One region of the Oceanicoccus sp. KOV_DT_Chl genome, then DNA from elsewhere that is predicted to be linked to it. Evidence: riboswitches for the same ligand, from Rfam matches in the RefSeq annotation. Region 1 holds a riboswitch; each other region holds the start of a gene.
What was found. Region 1 has a riboswitch for cyclic di-GMP ahead of UNITIG_RS12690 (VPLPA-CTERM sorting domain-containing protein). Riboswitches for the same ligand answer to the same signal wherever they lie in the genome.
Positions count from the first base shown of each region.

Region 1 (4,213 bases):
CTACTTTAGAAGACATTAGTATCGTTGTTGTATCGGCCTTTCATAATAATCAAAAAGATTTTGAAACATTCTTAAACCAGTTAAATGATCGCTTGTCGCAAGCATTTGAATTTATTAGTGCCTCGGGCAATTACAGGGGGAGGGATTTAATGCCGGCCGCGAGCTAAATGAATCTATGCGCGAGCAATTTAGCGCTATTCAGCAGAGTGTAGAAGCCGCCACCGAACTTGATCAACTGAAATCGGCAGTGAGTACGCGTTTAGAACAAGTCGTCGCGTTGATGGATAAACACCAATCCGGCGAGGTGTTGCGCGAACAGAGTCTTTCTGAACAATTGGATGCCTTGGTTGCCCGAGTCAAAAATATGGAAGCTGATTCTGCCCAGGCTGAGGAGCGAATAGAAGAGCAGCGTCAAAAAGCACTGCGGGATGTGTTGACCCAACTGCCCAATCGGGAAGCGTATAACCAACGTTTGGAGCAGGAGTGCGAGCGTTGGCAGCGTTATGATCGACCCTTAACCATGGCAGTTTGCGATGTAGATCATTTTAAACGAGTCAATGATACCTACGGTCATTTGGCAGGTGATAAGGTGTTACGCATTATTGCTAAAACTTTACGTAAGCGCTTACGTAAAACAGATTTTATCGCCCGTTTTGGTGGTGAGGAGTTTGTCGTACTGATGCCAGAAACCGAGCAAGCGTCTGCGCTCAAGGTGGTCGAGGGCGTCAGGGAGGCTATTGCCAGTTGCCCTTTTCATTTCAAAGAAAAACCAGTGACCATTACCATGTCTTTTGGCGTTTCAACCTTTAGTGGTGAAGATAATGGCGAGGCGGTCTTCGCGCGCTGTGATAAGGCGTTATATCAGGCCAAGGAGCAGGGGCGTAATCAGAGCGTGGTGGCCGGACAGCCAGTGATCGAATTGTAATAGTTCATCATTTCAGGCGTTCTCATCGGCTTAAGTCGCCGTTAGATAAAAGCCAAGCTTTAAAATTGATTGCTCACAGTGCAGCCCGGGGCCCACAATATATAGTGGTTAGTTAGTAATTCGATACAATATAAAGCTCGTCGAAAATGAGTGCACCATAAAAAGGCGCCAAGTGTCTCAAAATAAAATAATGTGACGGGAAAATTTACATCTTGGGCGATTGAACAGAGGTCTTGTAGCTTAGGAAGATGGTTTGTGTCTGTGGAGGGTAATAGTGGGCAGCAATGTGAGTCTAGTGTCTCATTTTGTTCCTCGGCTGTAGGGTGTAATCATGAAAATCACTGCTATTCATCACCCGTACCCGCCAGCTGGATCAGTTAGCCTGTTTAAGGCGACGGATTATTTTACACAACGCAACTAATGGCTTGTAGTTTGTGCGACCTGAAGATGAGACAGCTGCCTAAGTTATTGATTACTAATGTCTAATAGTTTGTTGGCATCAATATTGGATAGTGTACGAGGCAATAATGATTTAGTAGCGGTTTTTTGACACTCATGCCAGTAGCTGCATTCATTGGCTGAGTAACAAAATTATTAAATCATTAATAAACGTTTGAAACTTCTTAAATAACAATAAGGAAGGCAAGCGCCAAACCCATCGTGAGGTGGGGACGGAAAGCCTACGGGTCTTTCGAGTAATGTTAAACAGGGATGACAGTGTTCTGCTGCTATTGAACACTACAAGGAATTTACTCATAAAGACGGCCGGGTTGTTACCCTTCTTCGAGAAACCTCGAGGAATATAAAATGAAAAAATTAAATACTGTTCTTGCTGCTACTGCTTTGGCTCTTGTAGCTGCTCAATCTCAAGCTGCTTTGTTTGACGTATCTGTGGCTATTTCTGGTACTACTAGCGGTGCTGCCATTGGTGGTGCAACTGGTTCAACTACTGGCTCTGGTTCAGGTACTTTAGATACCGGCACTGGCGTGATTAGCTTTTCATCCGTCTCTAATGCCACAACTCCTGTGACAAATGCTTTTGTATACGGTGTTGCTACTGTTGATACTATCGGATTGAGTTCAAGTACAACTGCTACCGACTGTGTTGAAAATGGTGGTCTTTTACCGACATGCCCTAATGTACCACTAAATGTTAGTGGCCCAATTGGTAACCTTAGTGAAGTATACGGTGGTTCAGCTACTGGTACTGGCGATATCTTTACTCTGGTAGCTGTTGGTGACCAAGGTTCAGGTATTACTTCTAACAACTCTTACACCTTTACTATTGGTGCCGAGCAGGTTTCTGAAGTGCCAGTACCTGCAGCTGCTTGGTTGTTTGGTTCTGCAATCGTAGGCTTGGCTGGTATCGGTCGTAAGCGTAAGGCTTAATAGCTTTGTTAGCTAAATAACAGGTGTCTGGATTTATTTTCCATAACCTGTGAAAAAACCCTGCTAGAAATAGCAGGGTTTTTTTTTGCAAATGATAATTAAAGCTGACATGTTAAATATTAACTGGGCTAAAGATAATTAGTTGAATTATTGCAGAAGTGGAAGGTATTTGCGGTGGCGTAAGTTAAATGAATATAGTTACTATATAGCTTGTATATAATAAGTCACATAGTAGTGTCGCTCTCAGTGTAGTTGTTATTGTTGATGAAAATTAAAAAAAATAAAATTAAAAAAATACAGAATAAACGAGTTGTATTTAAGCCGGCGCCTAATCAACAAGCAGTACAGGTTATCTACGCGGAAGCGTTACAGTATGTTTTTGATACATCATCAAAAACCAGTGATTGGAATCTTGTTGAATTTCAGGCTCTACAGCTTGCTGAACAACTGCCTAAAGAAAATATAATCCAGCTAATTTTAATTGAGGCGTATTGTAATAGTTTTCGGTTTGATAAGGCTGAAAAGCTGATAGATCCTTTGCTTAAATTAGCCCGGCTGGATACTGACTCCGCTGTCGTCATTGCCAAGTATTATCGGGCCAGCAATCAGCCAGAGAAAGCGATTGATGTATTAGAAAAAGGTATTGTCCGCAGGCCTGATAGTGTTAGATTGTTAGATGCGCTGGGGTCCTGTTATAACTTGATGGGGAAAAAAGAGCGCGCTTTAGAAGTCTACAATAAAGTTACCAAAATAGATTCGGCATTTAGTCAGTCGTATTGGCATCGGGCGCACATTCAAAAGAACAGTTTTCCCCAGCGTGACCTGGATAGTATTAAAAAACTATTGGAAAGTAAGTCTTTAACAGAAATAGACAGGGCTAGACTTTATTTTGCGCTGGCTTGGGGTTATAGCAATGAGCCAGAACAACATTTTAATGAATTACATAAAGCGAATAAGATCATAAGTGCTTTGCGTCCTTGGTCTATTGATGCCGAGCGTATAAAGTCTGAGAAAGTTAGGCAGTTTGTCACGAGAGATATGTTAGAGGCGTGCAAAGGCTCCGGGTATTCTGATAAAGCGCCAATAATTATCGCATCAATACCTCGTTCTGGCACTACGCTTCTGGAACAAATTTTGGGTGCCCATACTGCGACTTATGCCATCGGTGAGTCACAGCCTTTTTACCAGGCAATTAACGATACAGCATTTGAATTTAGAGCAAATGAAAATTATTGGGGTTGGTGTCAGCCACAGGAATTTAACAAGTACTTTCCTGCACTCTATAAATCTTATTGTAATCATGGGTTCGTGCAAAAATCGGGGGATAAAAAGCCAGTAGATAAGTCGATGAATATGATGCATTACCTGGGTATATATTTAGCAGTTTTTCCTGATGCTAAAGTAATTCAGTTAATGCGAGATCCAATGGATGCGTGTTTGTCTGCATATCAACTTTATTTTCCTAATGGAAATGAGTACACATTTTGTCAAAAGTCATTTATTCAATACTATAAATTATTTGAAGAAGTAATGGCTTACTGGAAAGATTTATTTCCGGAAAATATTTTATTGGTTGATTATGAATCTATCGTCGAAGACCCTCGTGGTATGACAGAGAGAATATTGGGTTTTTGTGGGCTTGAATGGGAAGAGAATTGCCTGAATTATCATAGTACCGAGCAAATAATTAGGACTGCTAGTCATATGCAAGTAAAACAACCCGTTTATAAATCGGCTGTGGCTAGATGGAAAAAATATGCGCCATATCTTCAAGAGGCTCTGGAAGAGCTAAATACTCCGCTAATACCTGAAGGGTAAGACTTTTGAAAAAGAAAAAGAAAAGCGCCAAGAGCAATCCCAAGCATAATATTCAGCTTAAGCCAAACGAAGCAGTTATAT
Region 1 covers NZ_FQLF01000002.1:1,877,824-1,882,036, forward strand. The annotation lists gene UNITIG_RS12680 (hypothetical protein) at 1-167, shown strand, start outside; gene UNITIG_RS12685 (GGDEF domain-containing protein) at 176-925, shown strand; cyclic di-GMP riboswitch class I at 1,564-1,703, shown strand; gene UNITIG_RS12690 (VPLPA-CTERM sorting domain-containing protein) at 1,733-2,314, shown strand; gene UNITIG_RS12695 (sulfotransferase) at 2,579-4,132, shown strand; gene UNITIG_RS12700 (sulfotransferase) at 4,138-4,213, shown strand, end outside.

Region 2 (4,213 bases), 640 kb from region 1:
GGCAGTTATTCCTATTTCATTTGTCCGTGATAGTGGACGTTATAAGGTCACGGTTTATGAGCCGCTGGATATTCCCAGTGGTGATGACGTGCAAGATGCTACACAATTTAATGAATGGGTAGAAAGTATTGCCAAACAGTATCCAGAGCAATACCTGTGGCTACATAAACGTTTTAAAACTCGACCGGAAGGCGAAGCCAAATTGTATTAATTAGCCTCTGCTGCCCTCATTACAATAAAGCAGCAATGGTTGAAATTTAGATGCGCAGGCTTAAAAGAATAATCGCTTTACTCCTACTGGTGATTCTTTTTGTCGCCGGGTTGTATGCCTATTATTTATACGTGCCGGCAGTAACAAAGTCTGGCAACCTAATAATTAATTTCAGGACAGAACTATGAGTGATGTACATCAGTTTGCCCAGTCAGTCATTGAGTGGGGGCGTTGATTTTTTTTCTGATCTTTGTTCTTAGCTTGCTTGCTATTGCTGTTATCTACTTTATTGACGTTACCCAAACCACCCAAACTATCCGTCGAAATTATCCGGTAGTTGGGCGTTTTCGCTATTTCTTTGAGCATATGGGCGAATTTTTTCGCCAGTATTTTTTTGCGATGGATCGCGAAGAGCTGCCTTTTAATCGAGCAGAGCGATCCTGGGTTTATCGTGCGGCAAAGAACGTAGACACCACCATAGCTTTTGGTTCTACTCGCCCCTTGAATCAAAAAGGTGAGGCGATATTTTTGAATAGTCCTTTTCCCGCCTTATCAAAAGATGTGGCCAAGCCGCGTTCTATTACTATTGGTGAAGGCTACTGCGAGCAGCCCTATAGTACGCATTCCATTATTAATGTTTCGGCAATGAGTTTTGGTGCGATATCGCAACCAGCAGTTATAGCCCTATCAAAGGGCGCAAAAGCGGCAGGGATTTGGCTCAATACTGGTGAAGGGGGTTTATCGTCATACCACCTTGAAGGTGGTTGCGATATCGTCTATCAAATTGGCACAGCCAAATACGGGGTGCGCGATGCGGACGGTAATCTCAGTGACGAAAAATTAAAAGCAATAGCCAGTCACGAACAAGTACGTATGTTCGAAATAAAAATGAGCCAGGGGGCGAAGCCGGGCAAAGGCGGTATCTTGCCCGGTGCTAAAGTGACAGAGGAAGTTGCACTTATTCGAGGTATTGCTGTTGGCCATGATTCAATAAGCCCCAATGGCCACGAAGATATTCGTTCCGTTGCCGATCTTTTGGATATGATCGAGAGAGTGCGTAAGGTAACGGGTAAACCGGTAGGTTTCAAAATGGTGGTAGGAGGCATTGAGTTTTTTCAGGATTTGTTTACCGAGATTCATCGTCGCGGTATTGCCAGTGCGCCAGACTTTATAACTTTGGACAGTGCTGATGGTGGCACCGGAGCCGCACCGCAGGCGTTAATGGATTACGTGGGTATGCCATTGAGTGAAAGTTTGCCATTGGTGGTGAATGCATTGCTGAGTTTTGGGTTGCGCGATCGTATTCGCGTTATTGCTGCCGGAAAACTCATTACACCAGGTAAAGTGGCGTTGGCGTTAGCTGTGGGAGCAGATTTTGTAACCACAGCGCGTGGCTTTATGTTTGCGCTAGGCTGTATTCAGGCATTGCAATGCAATAAAAATACTTGTCCTACGGGTATCACCACCCACGATGCTGATTTGCAGCGCGGGTTAGTACCGGCAGATAAAGCATTGCGGGTTGAGCGTTACGCGCAAAAAATTGTTTATGACGTGGGTATGATTGCACATTCCTGCGGGGTATCTGAGCCGAGAAACCTGAAACGTAGCCATGTGCGTATTATCGAATACAGCGGTCACACAATTCCGTTGCTTGACATACATCCAGAGCCAGCGGTGAAAGATGAGTATAATTCTTAGTAAGACCTTCGTTATATTAATAAAGGTGAACAGGATTCATTTGTCGCCGAGTGGATTCATAAATAACCAGAGGCTATAAAATTTATTTAATCTCTGTAGTGTATACGTTAATTAGACAATATTTTTTATTCCTACATATATCCTCTTCTGATCTTTCGCTGGAAATTATGATTTTCAGTTCGAAATTTTTCCCGAATTAAAAATTACATTTGTATGGCACCTGTATTACATATATTTCAGTTCAGTGAAATTACTGTGAAACTTCTTGGATTTAATAACTTGTACACATAATTGTAACTTCCTCAATTTAGTCTCTCCACGTCGCCAAGGATTGGTGTTTGTGCTGCTTGTCCGTGATTCATAAAGGATTCATAAAATCAGCACAAAAAATCAATAAAAGCTTGTTAAAAAATAGGTGCAATTGAGGCTATAGGGACATAGCTTCGGTTCGCTGAGATAGCCAACCCTGTCGCGAGGCAGGTTCGGAAAGCCTAGGGTCTTCATAATAAAAAAGACAGCCGGGTTGCGATAGTAAGGGGCTGGAGAGCTTGTTGTTTAGATATTTTCAAGCCCCACAGTATCCGATTTATGATTTTTATAATCGGTAAATAAATCGAAATTAGGTGTTCCCCCTCGAGAAAGTGGGAGTTACCTGCTGAACTATTAACTAGGACTCTTGGAGAAAAAAATGAAGAAATTATTTGCTTTATCAATGGCTATTGCAGCGGCTAGTAGTGGTGCAAATGCTGCTTTGCAGTTGGGCAGTACTTCTAATAACGAAGCTGGTGAGCTGTTTATCACCATGTGGAACAATGATAATCAAACCTCCTTTGTGCAGGACTTGAACCTGTATGTTTCTGATCTGCTGTACGGCACAGGTGTTATCAGTGATGGACAGACTCTTTCTATTAACCAGACGGCGCTGGATGCGCTAGGAGCTGGTGATATTAAGTGGACAATCAACGGAGCTAACACTGATAAAACAACCAATGAATTTGATCGTGATCTGTTTCCCGCTAATCAGTGGCGTAATAATGCTGGATTATTGTTGACTGCCAACCGGGAAATTACTGCTACAGATGAGGGTCAGATAAATACTAATATTGACAATGCATATCAATCGTTGCAAACCAAACTTAATGCTTCAGATAATTCTATTACTGATGTGTATCAGTTAACAGGTATTGATTTTTTTGGTGAAGCTTCCTGGGGTGAAGGTATGTACGCAATGGCCAACACTTTCAATTTTGACACGGCGGCTGGTGTGAACGATGGCACTATGGATTTTTATGGGCTGCAGTTGTTTGATGATAGGTACGATATGGTTGGTGATGGCACCGGATTTGGTGATGATCTTTGGCATGTTGTCAATTTTGGTTCATGGACTCTGGCTGGTAATGAATTGACCTATAACGCACCTGTAGCGGCCGTTCCTGTTCCTGCTGCGGCTTGGTTGTTCGGTTCTGCGTTATTAGGCCTGGCTGGTATCGGACGCAAGCGCAAAACTCACTCTTAATTTTAATTTCCCGCTTCATTGCTTATCTCACTTTGCTGTGAGCGGGAAAGTTACGCTTAAAAAACACAAGTTCCGTTTTTAAATACATGTTGAGGATAAAGAAATGAAAATTAAATTGTTAACAGCTGCTGTGGCAGCGATTGCAACTAGCCAGGTATTCGCCTTGGCACCTACTGCTTCATATGATCTGGAGGTACGCGTGTCTGGTGCGACTGCGGTTGATAACCAGTTTCAGGCTTATGTAGAAGAGTTGTGTGATCCAGCTACTCTGGATTCATTTTATCAACCATCTGATGTGGCTCGCGGTTTTGGTTGTACCGTACCTGGTGGCAGTGTTGCCGGTATTGCTACTGATCTGGATGTATTGTTCATGAAAAACTCCAGTGGTTCCTCTGCCGGCGTTGCCCCGTTGCCAATAAAACCAGCGTGCCATTTTTAGATCTGTCTACCTGTGTTGTAGGTACAGTTAATGGTGGTACTTACGATTGTACTAATGCCAATGTGAATCTGCAGGCTCAAATTGGTGTTTCCGATGTTGAACCTGAGCTGTTTAAAATTGCGGCTAACGGTTCAAGAAGTTTTGATGGCACGCAATTGACAGTTAATACCGTTAATGCCCAGACCTTTGGTGTAGTGGCATCAATAGGGTTGCGTAACGCTCTGCAGCAAGCTCAGGGACTGACTATTGGCTCTGATGATGTTGCCAATATGCCAACTTTATCTTCAGATATTATTGCTAACTTGTTCGCGGGTAAAATTTCCAGTTGGGACACGCTGGTAGGTAATAC
Region 2 covers NZ_FQLF01000002.1:1,242,764-1,246,976, reverse strand. The annotation lists partial or broken gene lpxL (LpxL/LpxP family Kdo(2)-lipid IV(A) lauroyl/palmitoleoyl acyltransferase) at 1-211, shown strand, start outside; gene UNITIG_RS09575 (FMN-binding glutamate synthase family protein) at 434-1,909, shown strand; gene UNITIG_RS25545 (hypothetical protein) at 2,105-2,200, shown strand; cyclic di-GMP riboswitch class I at 2,359-2,440, shown strand; gene UNITIG_RS23535 (VPLPA-CTERM sorting domain-containing protein) at 2,598-3,425, shown strand; gene UNITIG_RS09565 (hypothetical protein) at 3,529-3,864, shown strand; gene UNITIG_RS09560 (hypothetical protein) at 3,852-4,213, shown strand, end outside.
Region 2: linked by a shared signal. The riboswitch ahead of UNITIG_RS23535 (VPLPA-CTERM sorting domain-containing protein) and the one ahead of UNITIG_RS12690 (VPLPA-CTERM sorting domain-containing protein) in region 1 are both predicted to bind cyclic di-GMP.

Region 3 (4,213 bases), on a different contig from region 1:
TCTTCATGACGGCGAATATTGGCTAACAAATAATAACAAGCAGCAAATTGCGGATTTATGTCCAGGGCACGTTCTGCATATTCTTTCGCCTCTACAAACTGACCTAACGATTGCAAATTTACCGCAATCATATAGCACGCTTGCGCACTTCCAGGGTCGATCAAATAAGCTTTCTGGAAACAACGCAGCGAATCTTCAGTAAATTGGTAGGCAAAAAACTTTTGTCCTAATGCTTCCAGTGCCTCCTTATTACCTTCTTCCAATGCTTCGACTTGCTCAAGATAAAAAAACATCTCGTCGACATTCGCTAACTCGTAGGCAATTTCTGCAACTTTTAGTCGACTATTAATATGCTTCGTATCTAGCTCAGCTGTTTTCTTCATATACACCAAAGCATTAGCCAAATCACCCAGCATGATACAACAATGGCCCGCCTGATAATGAACCTGGGCATTCTCAGGCTTCTCGTGTAGAACTTGCTTGATCAGACGGAGAGCCTCATCGTACCGCTTCGCAGACATCATTGACCCAATCATCTGTTCTTTCATTCTAAATCCTCACGTCTTTCCCAACGAATAATATCTTTAAAAAAATAACCACCAACCAACCTAAAAGTAAATCCAGAGAAGAAGCACAGATGCGCCACCCACCCCATTGCTGTTGTATATAGGCAAAACTATAACTGAATTGCTCTAACGGTACTCACAAACCTCACCAATACGTATTCTAAATATTCCTCCTGACACTTCAACGTGTAAAGATCTAGAATATTTCTCAGTATTTGTCCCGACTCATTGTCGGTGGGGGGTATTTTTCATCGCTATCACTTGCCTCGCTACCAAACTTCCCAAAAGTGCATTCACAGCTGATAAATAACTAAGTTATCAGCAAAATACCGCCAGCCTATAAACATAATGGTTAAAGCGAAAAAACATCTCCGGATAACACCATGTAATTGTTAGCAGCCTCATGACAGCCAACCATGATAGCTCAAAAATTTGCGACAACTTTATCGTCCTGGTTTGAAATTTTGATATAACTCAACGGAAGCACCAACCTGGAATAAAGAAAATATTTCCTGGAAAACACTTCGGCACTATTACGGCAAACCAAGCGCATAGAAAAAGGAAAAACCGATTTAACTATTGAAGCAGCTGACAAACCCTCACTCAGCGTAGCGGGAAGGAATAAATCGAGACCATGATAATAGCCAGCACATTATTATTCTTGAGTACCTTCTCTTTAATATCATGACTCATAACAAACCACTTATAGGCACAAAACCCAGACAAAAAAAACGCGAGCCCAAGGCTCGCGTTTCTCGATTAACAACCCGAAGGTCGCAATCAATTAAGCACGCTTACGACCGATACCAGCCAAACCAACAAGAGCTGAACCGAACAACCATGCAGCTGCAGGTACTGGTACTTCAGATACTGGACCACCAACAGCCTGGAAGTTGAAGGAGTATACATTTGCTACTGCGCTACCTGGCTCAGGAGAAGTAACAGTGAAGTTAGTTGAACCTGGGCCTGCATCGTTAGTAGTTGCATAAACTTGCTCAAGCATGAAAGTAGTACATGCGCCAAACACGTCACCTGGGTTATTAGTACAGCTACGGTTAGAAACAGTCAAAGCACCAGTGATCATGCTTAATGACCAGTCTGCAGTGTAATCAAAGTTTGTTACGTTAGTAACTGAACTGATTGCAACAGAACCAGACAATACGAAAGTATCCAAGTCAAGCTGTAGTGAACCTGAATCAGGAGAGCCGCCCAAGCTACCAGGAACTGGCTGGAACTGGTTCGCTACAAATGAATCAGTCAGGATGAATGGAACGTAGTCCGCTTGAGCGGCAACAGATGCACCTACTAATGCTGTGGCTAATGCTAATTTTTTCATAATACTATCCTCGAGGGTTTACTCGAAGGGTGACCGGCTATCTTGATCGCTTCCTTGTAAACTAACTTCCATTATTACTGGATTAAGACCCTTGGCTTTCCGTCCCCACCTCACGATGAGTTTGGCTTTTTCCGTCTTGTTTTATTGTTTAAGGTTTTATTATTAAGCGACATAACTTTCGTCGCACCGTCTTTCTAAGACATGAATTAATAGTCAATATTGGTGCCAATAAATAATTTATTTTTAAATATCAATAGGTTACAGGCAAACCTATCAATAATCGGACTGCTAAAGAACGACATGTAATGACTTATGTCAAAAATATCGTCGTCCATAAACATAATGACCTATCAATAGGACATAACCACTGCAAATTAGTACCCACCAAATGTTACACCCGTATCAAAAAAAGTACCGACACCCCCTCACAAGGAACATTACACTTAGGAAGCAAAATTTATTGATAACAATGCAATATACTGATTATCCAAATAATTATCAGCATATAATATGAAATATTTTTTCACCCCTGCCTGCTAAATTTACCCTGCCTACCGGTTTAAATTACTGCCCCAAAAAATACACTAAACTATTGATTTATATAACTTAAAAATAAAAATAACCCGCCTTATAGCGCCGAATTCAGTTCAAGTAATTACACCAGTCATTCAAAAACCGATATTAACTTCCTATGCCCAAGCGTCAACCTGTATATATGATACTAACTCTGGACAGTAATCAGTCAATATTCCCGTAAATCATAAGCAAACCCAGCAGTGTTAAATAATCCGACACATTCGACAGGTCGGCATTAATTTTCGCACTATCTTGGCGCAAAAATTACGAGACGACAATGCGAACTACCACGGAAATCTATATGCCGCTGATTTATATAGGTTTTTTTAAATTAGAAAGGAAATCTATTCCAGCAATAATTTACACCCTGACTACAGTAGCACCAGCTCAACGTTTACTACTCGCACCCGATCCCATAGATTTGCCATTTTCGCTCGTGTTTAGCCTCTTTCTGGTCTATACAAAAAGACACAATAAATTTTCAACACGCCCTGCCCCCCCACCATATAGGAGAAAGCAATGAAAGCATCTGACCTTTTCGTAAAGGCTCTAGAAGCAGAAGGAGTTGAATACATCTTTGGTATTCCTGGCGAAGAAAACCTGGACATGCTTGAGTCGTTACGCCATTCATCAATCAAGCTAATCCTGACTCGTCATGAACAAGCCGCCGGCTTTATGGCGGCAACTTATGGCCGTTTGACAGGAAAAGCCGGTGTCTGCATGTCTACACTGGGACCAGGGCGACAAATTTCGTTACCGCTGCAGCGTATGCACAACTAGGTGCTATGCCGATGCTAATGATTACCGGACAAAAACCGGTCAAATCAAGCAAGCAAGGCCAGTTCCAAATTGTCGATGTGGTCGACATGATGGGACCACTGACCAAATTTACCCACCAGATCGTCAGTAGCGACAATATTCCCTCCAAAGTACGTGAAGCGTTTCGGCTTGCTGAAGAAGAGCGCCCTGGCGCTACACATCTGGAATTACCCGAAGACATTGCTGATGAAGACAGCAATACCGCGCTGGTTAATATCAGCACACATCGCCGCCCAATTGCCGAAGAAAAAGGTGTGCGCCACGCCGTAGAAATGATTGAAAAATCTATTCAGCCGTTAATTCTGGTTGGCGCTGGCGCCAACAGAAAATTACCAAGCAAGATGCTCACGGAATTTGTTGCTAAAACCGGCATCCCCTTTGTCACTACTCAAATGGGTAAAGGTGTTATCGATGAAACCAGTGAACTGTTTTTAGGTAACACGACCTTGTCAGACGGTGACTTCGTCCATCGCGCGATTAATGCAGCAGATTTGATTATCAATGTGGGGCACGATGTGGTTGAAAAACCGCCGTTCTTTATGCATGAACTCAGCAAAGTGATTCATGTGAATTTTAATTCCGCCCAAGTCGACCCCGTCTATTTCCCGCAAGTCGAAGTGTTAGGTGATATTGCTAATAGCATCTGGCAGATGAAAGAGCGCATCACCGCGCAACAGCACTGGAACTTTAATTACTTCATGGAAGTAAAATCACATATGGATGCCCACATCCTGGAAGGCGCTGATGACGACCGCTGGCCCGTTTACCCACAACGTCTGGTGGCTGATGTTCGAGCAGCCATGCCCGATGACGGCATCATCGCTTTGGATAATGGTGTCTATAAAATATGGTTTGCCCGTAACTATCGCGCCAAAAAACCCAATACCGTGCTACTGGATAACGCGCTGGCGACTAT
Region 3 covers NZ_FQLF01000007.1:54,293-58,505, forward strand. The annotation lists gene UNITIG_RS21495 (sulfotransferase) at 1-548, opposite strand, end outside; gene UNITIG_RS23805 (VPLPA-CTERM sorting domain-containing protein) at 1,351-1,902, opposite strand; cyclic di-GMP riboswitch class I at 1,928-2,038, opposite strand; partial or broken gene UNITIG_RS21505 (acetolactate synthase large subunit) at 2,998-4,213, shown strand, end outside.
Region 3: linked by a shared signal. The riboswitch ahead of UNITIG_RS23805 (VPLPA-CTERM sorting domain-containing protein) and the one ahead of UNITIG_RS12690 (VPLPA-CTERM sorting domain-containing protein) in region 1 are both predicted to bind cyclic di-GMP.

Region 4 (4,213 bases), on a different contig from region 1:
AAAGTCAGTGATCCCTGCAGCTTTGATTTTGCGCGGATAGCCAGTGCCGTCCAGCGCTTCGTGATGGCTGTAGGCGACATCCACCGCGCCGTGGTAAACATCTTTATGGGCAATCAGAATATCTCGACCATGTTGGGCGTGAAACTTCATGATGTCGAATTCTTCGTTGGTTAGCTGGCCCTCTTTGTTGAGTACTTCGTTAGGCGTACGCATTTTTCCAACGTCATGCAGCATCCCGGCAAGCCCCAGTTTGTTGAGGTCTTCTTCACTTGCGCCTAAATGGCGACCAAAGGTAATTGCCAGCAAGCCGACATTGACGGAGTGTTCCGAGGTGTACTCATCTTTTTTTCGAATTTTGGACATCCACATCATGGCATCCGGATTGCGCATGATACTCGATACACATTCCGAGACGCTGGATTTAACGTCTTTAATATTGATACCTTGGCCGAGCCTGACATCGTCCATAAAGGAACGCGTTAATTGGGTTGCGGTAGAGTGGGCGGCGCTTGCGCGAGAAAACTCTTGTTTGTTAGTCGCCGAAGTGGTGTAAGGTTTCACTTTAGTTTTGCTGCTTTTTACACTACTAGTCCGCTCCTCGGCAGCGGCCCAAGTGTCTTCATAGCCCTCGACGTAAACAAATTCGCAATGTTCTGCGATAGTCTCAATTTCTTCCAAACTGGTAATTTTAAAACCCTGTAAAATAAAAGGCGTTTCTAACCAAGGGCGGTCTAATTCGGAAACATACATCCCCACCTTTAAACCAGATACTGGAATGGGTGTTTTTTTGTTTTCCTGAATAGTGCGGCCGGGCCGGACAATGGTTTTTTTCACAGGTTTGTTACTGCTCTTGTTATGAGGGCTTGGCCCAGCGCCAATGAAAATATTTGCATCTTATACTTGCTGGTAGCTAATCAATCTTCTTAGTTTAGCTAATGGTCTGCTAGACGCCAGAATAATTACCTTAAAGCAGCTTGCAATAGGCAATAGTACTTACGATTTCTTCTAAATTAAGTTGCTGTTGGTACTAACAAATTCTAGTTACTACGCACTGCCGACTTGTTGCAATACGCTATAAACACTAATATGCACGGCAAAATTGTCGAGAGTTAAAATATGGATGCACTAACGCTATTACATGGTCGCAATTCAGCACCAAGGTTAACCGAGCCAGCCCCTGAGGGCGCTGAGTTAGCGTCGATGTTTAAAGCCGCTTTTCGTGCACCAGACCACTCCTGGCTTAGACCCTGGCGTTTTTTAACCCTGCGCGGTGAGGCGCGTAACTCGCTAGGAGAGTTATTAGTAACAGCTACTCAGGCTAGAAGGCGGGCTGCGGGGGAGGCGCCACTGTCAGCAGAAGAAATGGTTAAACTGGCTGCGAAACCGTTGCGAGCGCCCCTGATTATTATTGTTATCGCGGCCATAAAGGCGCACCCCAAGGTACCTGCGGTAGAGCAGCTGATATCTGCGGGTTGTGCGGCCCATAGCCTATTGCTGGCGGCGCATGCACAAGGATATGCAGGTGTATGGCGGACCGGTGATAATGCTTATGATGACATCGTTAAAGACGGGTTAGGAATTGCAACAACAGAGGAATTGGTCGGCTTTGTATATTTGGGCAGTGTAGATGGCAACTATAAACCATTGCGTGAATTAGACCCTAGGGACTTTGTCAGCGAGTGGCCTTGAGGGGGCTGCAATGCTTGGATCACCGCGGTATGGGGATTTAAGTACCGGATCGATGCCTTGTCGGTCTTGCCCGCTTAGTACTATTACTTATTGACCCGATTGCGTTAAATGGCGAAACTAGCGAAGTTTTAAGGCATTGTATGCCAACTTGCAATATGAAGCCCGTCTCTTACGGCTTCTCGAAATGGCAAACTCGGGGCAACCCGAGGACGCAAAACCAGTGCCCAGCTGATATAGCTTAGGGTCGAACGGTTACCGAAGGAAGTGGTAGCACTATAAACCACACTTCTTGATCAATGTCTGCTCAGCCAATTATATTGGCGGCGACGTAACGTTTAACGTTTGAGATTATGAGTCGATGGCTATCAGTAGTGAAAATACTTCACCGTCAATTTTCAATAAACTTTATCAAAGTAGTAAGCAGCCGCTACTGTACAGTTTGCTATTGTTGGCAGCCGTGGTACTGGTCGCTTCAGTCAGTAATTATTTAAGTGGTGATCGTAATTTAGATGTGACCGGTGCTGACGCCGTTTTTTTACATCGTGACTTTAGCAGAACACCTTTTGCGTTGATGGATGCTTATGATGCTTGTGTTTATGAGGCGCAATCTAAATTGGGTAACAGTTTGTTGCGCAGTGAAATTCTACCACTGTCTACTCGGTATAATTACGATCGTAATAGCTATAAAGTTGTATTGGATGTCGATGTTGGCACAGTCCACGAGTGGCTAGATGCTCATATCTATTGTGATATTGATCCCGAAGCGCAAGAGCTGAGTTACTACAAAGAGATATACCGGGGCGAACCTTCATTATTAGCCAAAACCATGAGCATGTTGGGCGATTTGATTAATTAACACTCGTCAACTTTAAGGCTAGCTTCCCAGCCTAGCATCGCTTTTTTGCGAATAGGGTTCCAGCGGTAGTGACCTAATTCCCCCATTCCCTGGATCACCCGGTGGCAGGGAATCAGTAATGCTATGGGGTTTTTTCCGACAGCACTGCCGACCGCTCTGGCCGCAGTAGGTTGGTTGATCGCCTTGGCAACCTCGGCATAGCTAGCGACAGCACCCGATGGAATTCTCAGCAAAGCTTCCCAAACCTTGAATTGAAACTGGGTACCATTAACCCATAGTTTCAGCGGTGAGGATAACGGTCGTGGCGATTTTGAAAAAACCTGTGTCACTACAATTGCTGAGCTGGCTTGGTTTTCTTCTAATATCGCTAACGGCCACTGGCGCTGTAACGCCTCTAACAAATATTCTATGTCTTGAGGTTGTTCAATAAAATCCAGCCGATGAATGCCGCGCTCAGTCAGTGCGATAAAACACAAACCAAAGGGGCTGGGATGTACTCCGTAGATAAATGTTATGCCATTGCCACCGTTTTTTATTTCGCCCGGCGTTACGGCATCCAGGCTAACAAAAAGATCGTGCAGGCGGCTGCTCGAGGACAGGCCGCTATCGCCAGCTGCTTTCAATAGACTGGCACCATCCAGTAATCTACTCCGGGCCTGTTCCCGGGTGAGATATTGCAAGAACTGTTTTGGACTGACGCCGGCCCATTCTGTAAAGACTCGTTGGAAGTGGTATTCGCTAATCGCACAGTGCTTGGCAATAGCGGCTAGTTCTGGCTGTTCGCCCTGGTGCTGGTCGATAAAGCGCAAGGCATTGGCCACCAGTTGATAGTGGCGTTGCTGCGTTTCTAGCTTGTTGTGCTGTAGGGATTTCATTCCGGATACAGTAATCCCTGAAACAAAAAATGACCACCCGATAATTGCTATTTTTTTGCTTAGGCAGTCAGGAACCAGAGAAATAGCAAAATGAGGGTGACGATAGCTCAAACACTGTTATAATTTTGATACAACAAAAATATCAGCTGCACTGATTTTATTATGGCATCGAATATTACAGAACTAAAAACAACGATGTTTCTCACCCCGGTAATCAGCACAATCTTTCGGGTGTCTCTATTGTTATTTTAAAATTAATCGGATGGCGGGTTAGTGGTGATAAACCTAGCCAGCCTAAATATGTACTGGCTGCGGCCCCTCATACTAGTAACTGGGACTTCGCTTTACTGCTATTAGTGTGTTTTAGTCTTCGTCTGGACGCACATTGGATGGGCAAAGATGATATTTTTATGCAGCCATTCAAACGTCTAATGATTTGGTTGGGTGGGATTCCCATTGATCGCAGTAAAAAAAATAATGTTGTTGAACAGATGGTAAATTATTTTCAGAGTGTTGATAATTTAATTGTTATTGTGCCGCCAGAAGGGACGCGAAGTAAAGTTGAGCGTTGGCGCACGGGTTTTTATCATATTGCATTGAATAGCGAGCTGCCTATAGTGTTAGGGTTTATCGATGCCGCAAATAAAAAAGTTGGCTTCGGTCCTGCCTTTGTTCCCACCGGTAATGTTGAACAGGATATGCAAGATATTCAGTCTTTCTACCAAAATTTTCAGGGTATCAATCCTGAAAATTTTTAGTGGTAGTCTAATTCTATGCTTGGGGACTTTTTTAG
Region 4 covers NZ_FQLF01000007.1:131,777-135,989, reverse strand. The annotation lists gene UNITIG_RS21840 (HD-GYP domain-containing protein) at 1-834, opposite strand, end outside; gene UNITIG_RS21835 (nitroreductase family protein) at 1,117-1,689, shown strand; cyclic di-GMP riboswitch class I at 1,866-1,949, shown strand; gene UNITIG_RS21830 (hypothetical protein) at 2,048-2,545, shown strand; gene UNITIG_RS21825 (bifunctional transcriptional activator/DNA repair enzyme AdaA) at 2,542-3,420, opposite strand; gene UNITIG_RS21820 (lysophospholipid acyltransferase family protein) at 3,588-4,178, shown strand.
Region 4: linked by a shared signal. The riboswitch ahead of UNITIG_RS21830 (hypothetical protein) and the one ahead of UNITIG_RS12690 (VPLPA-CTERM sorting domain-containing protein) in region 1 are both predicted to bind cyclic di-GMP.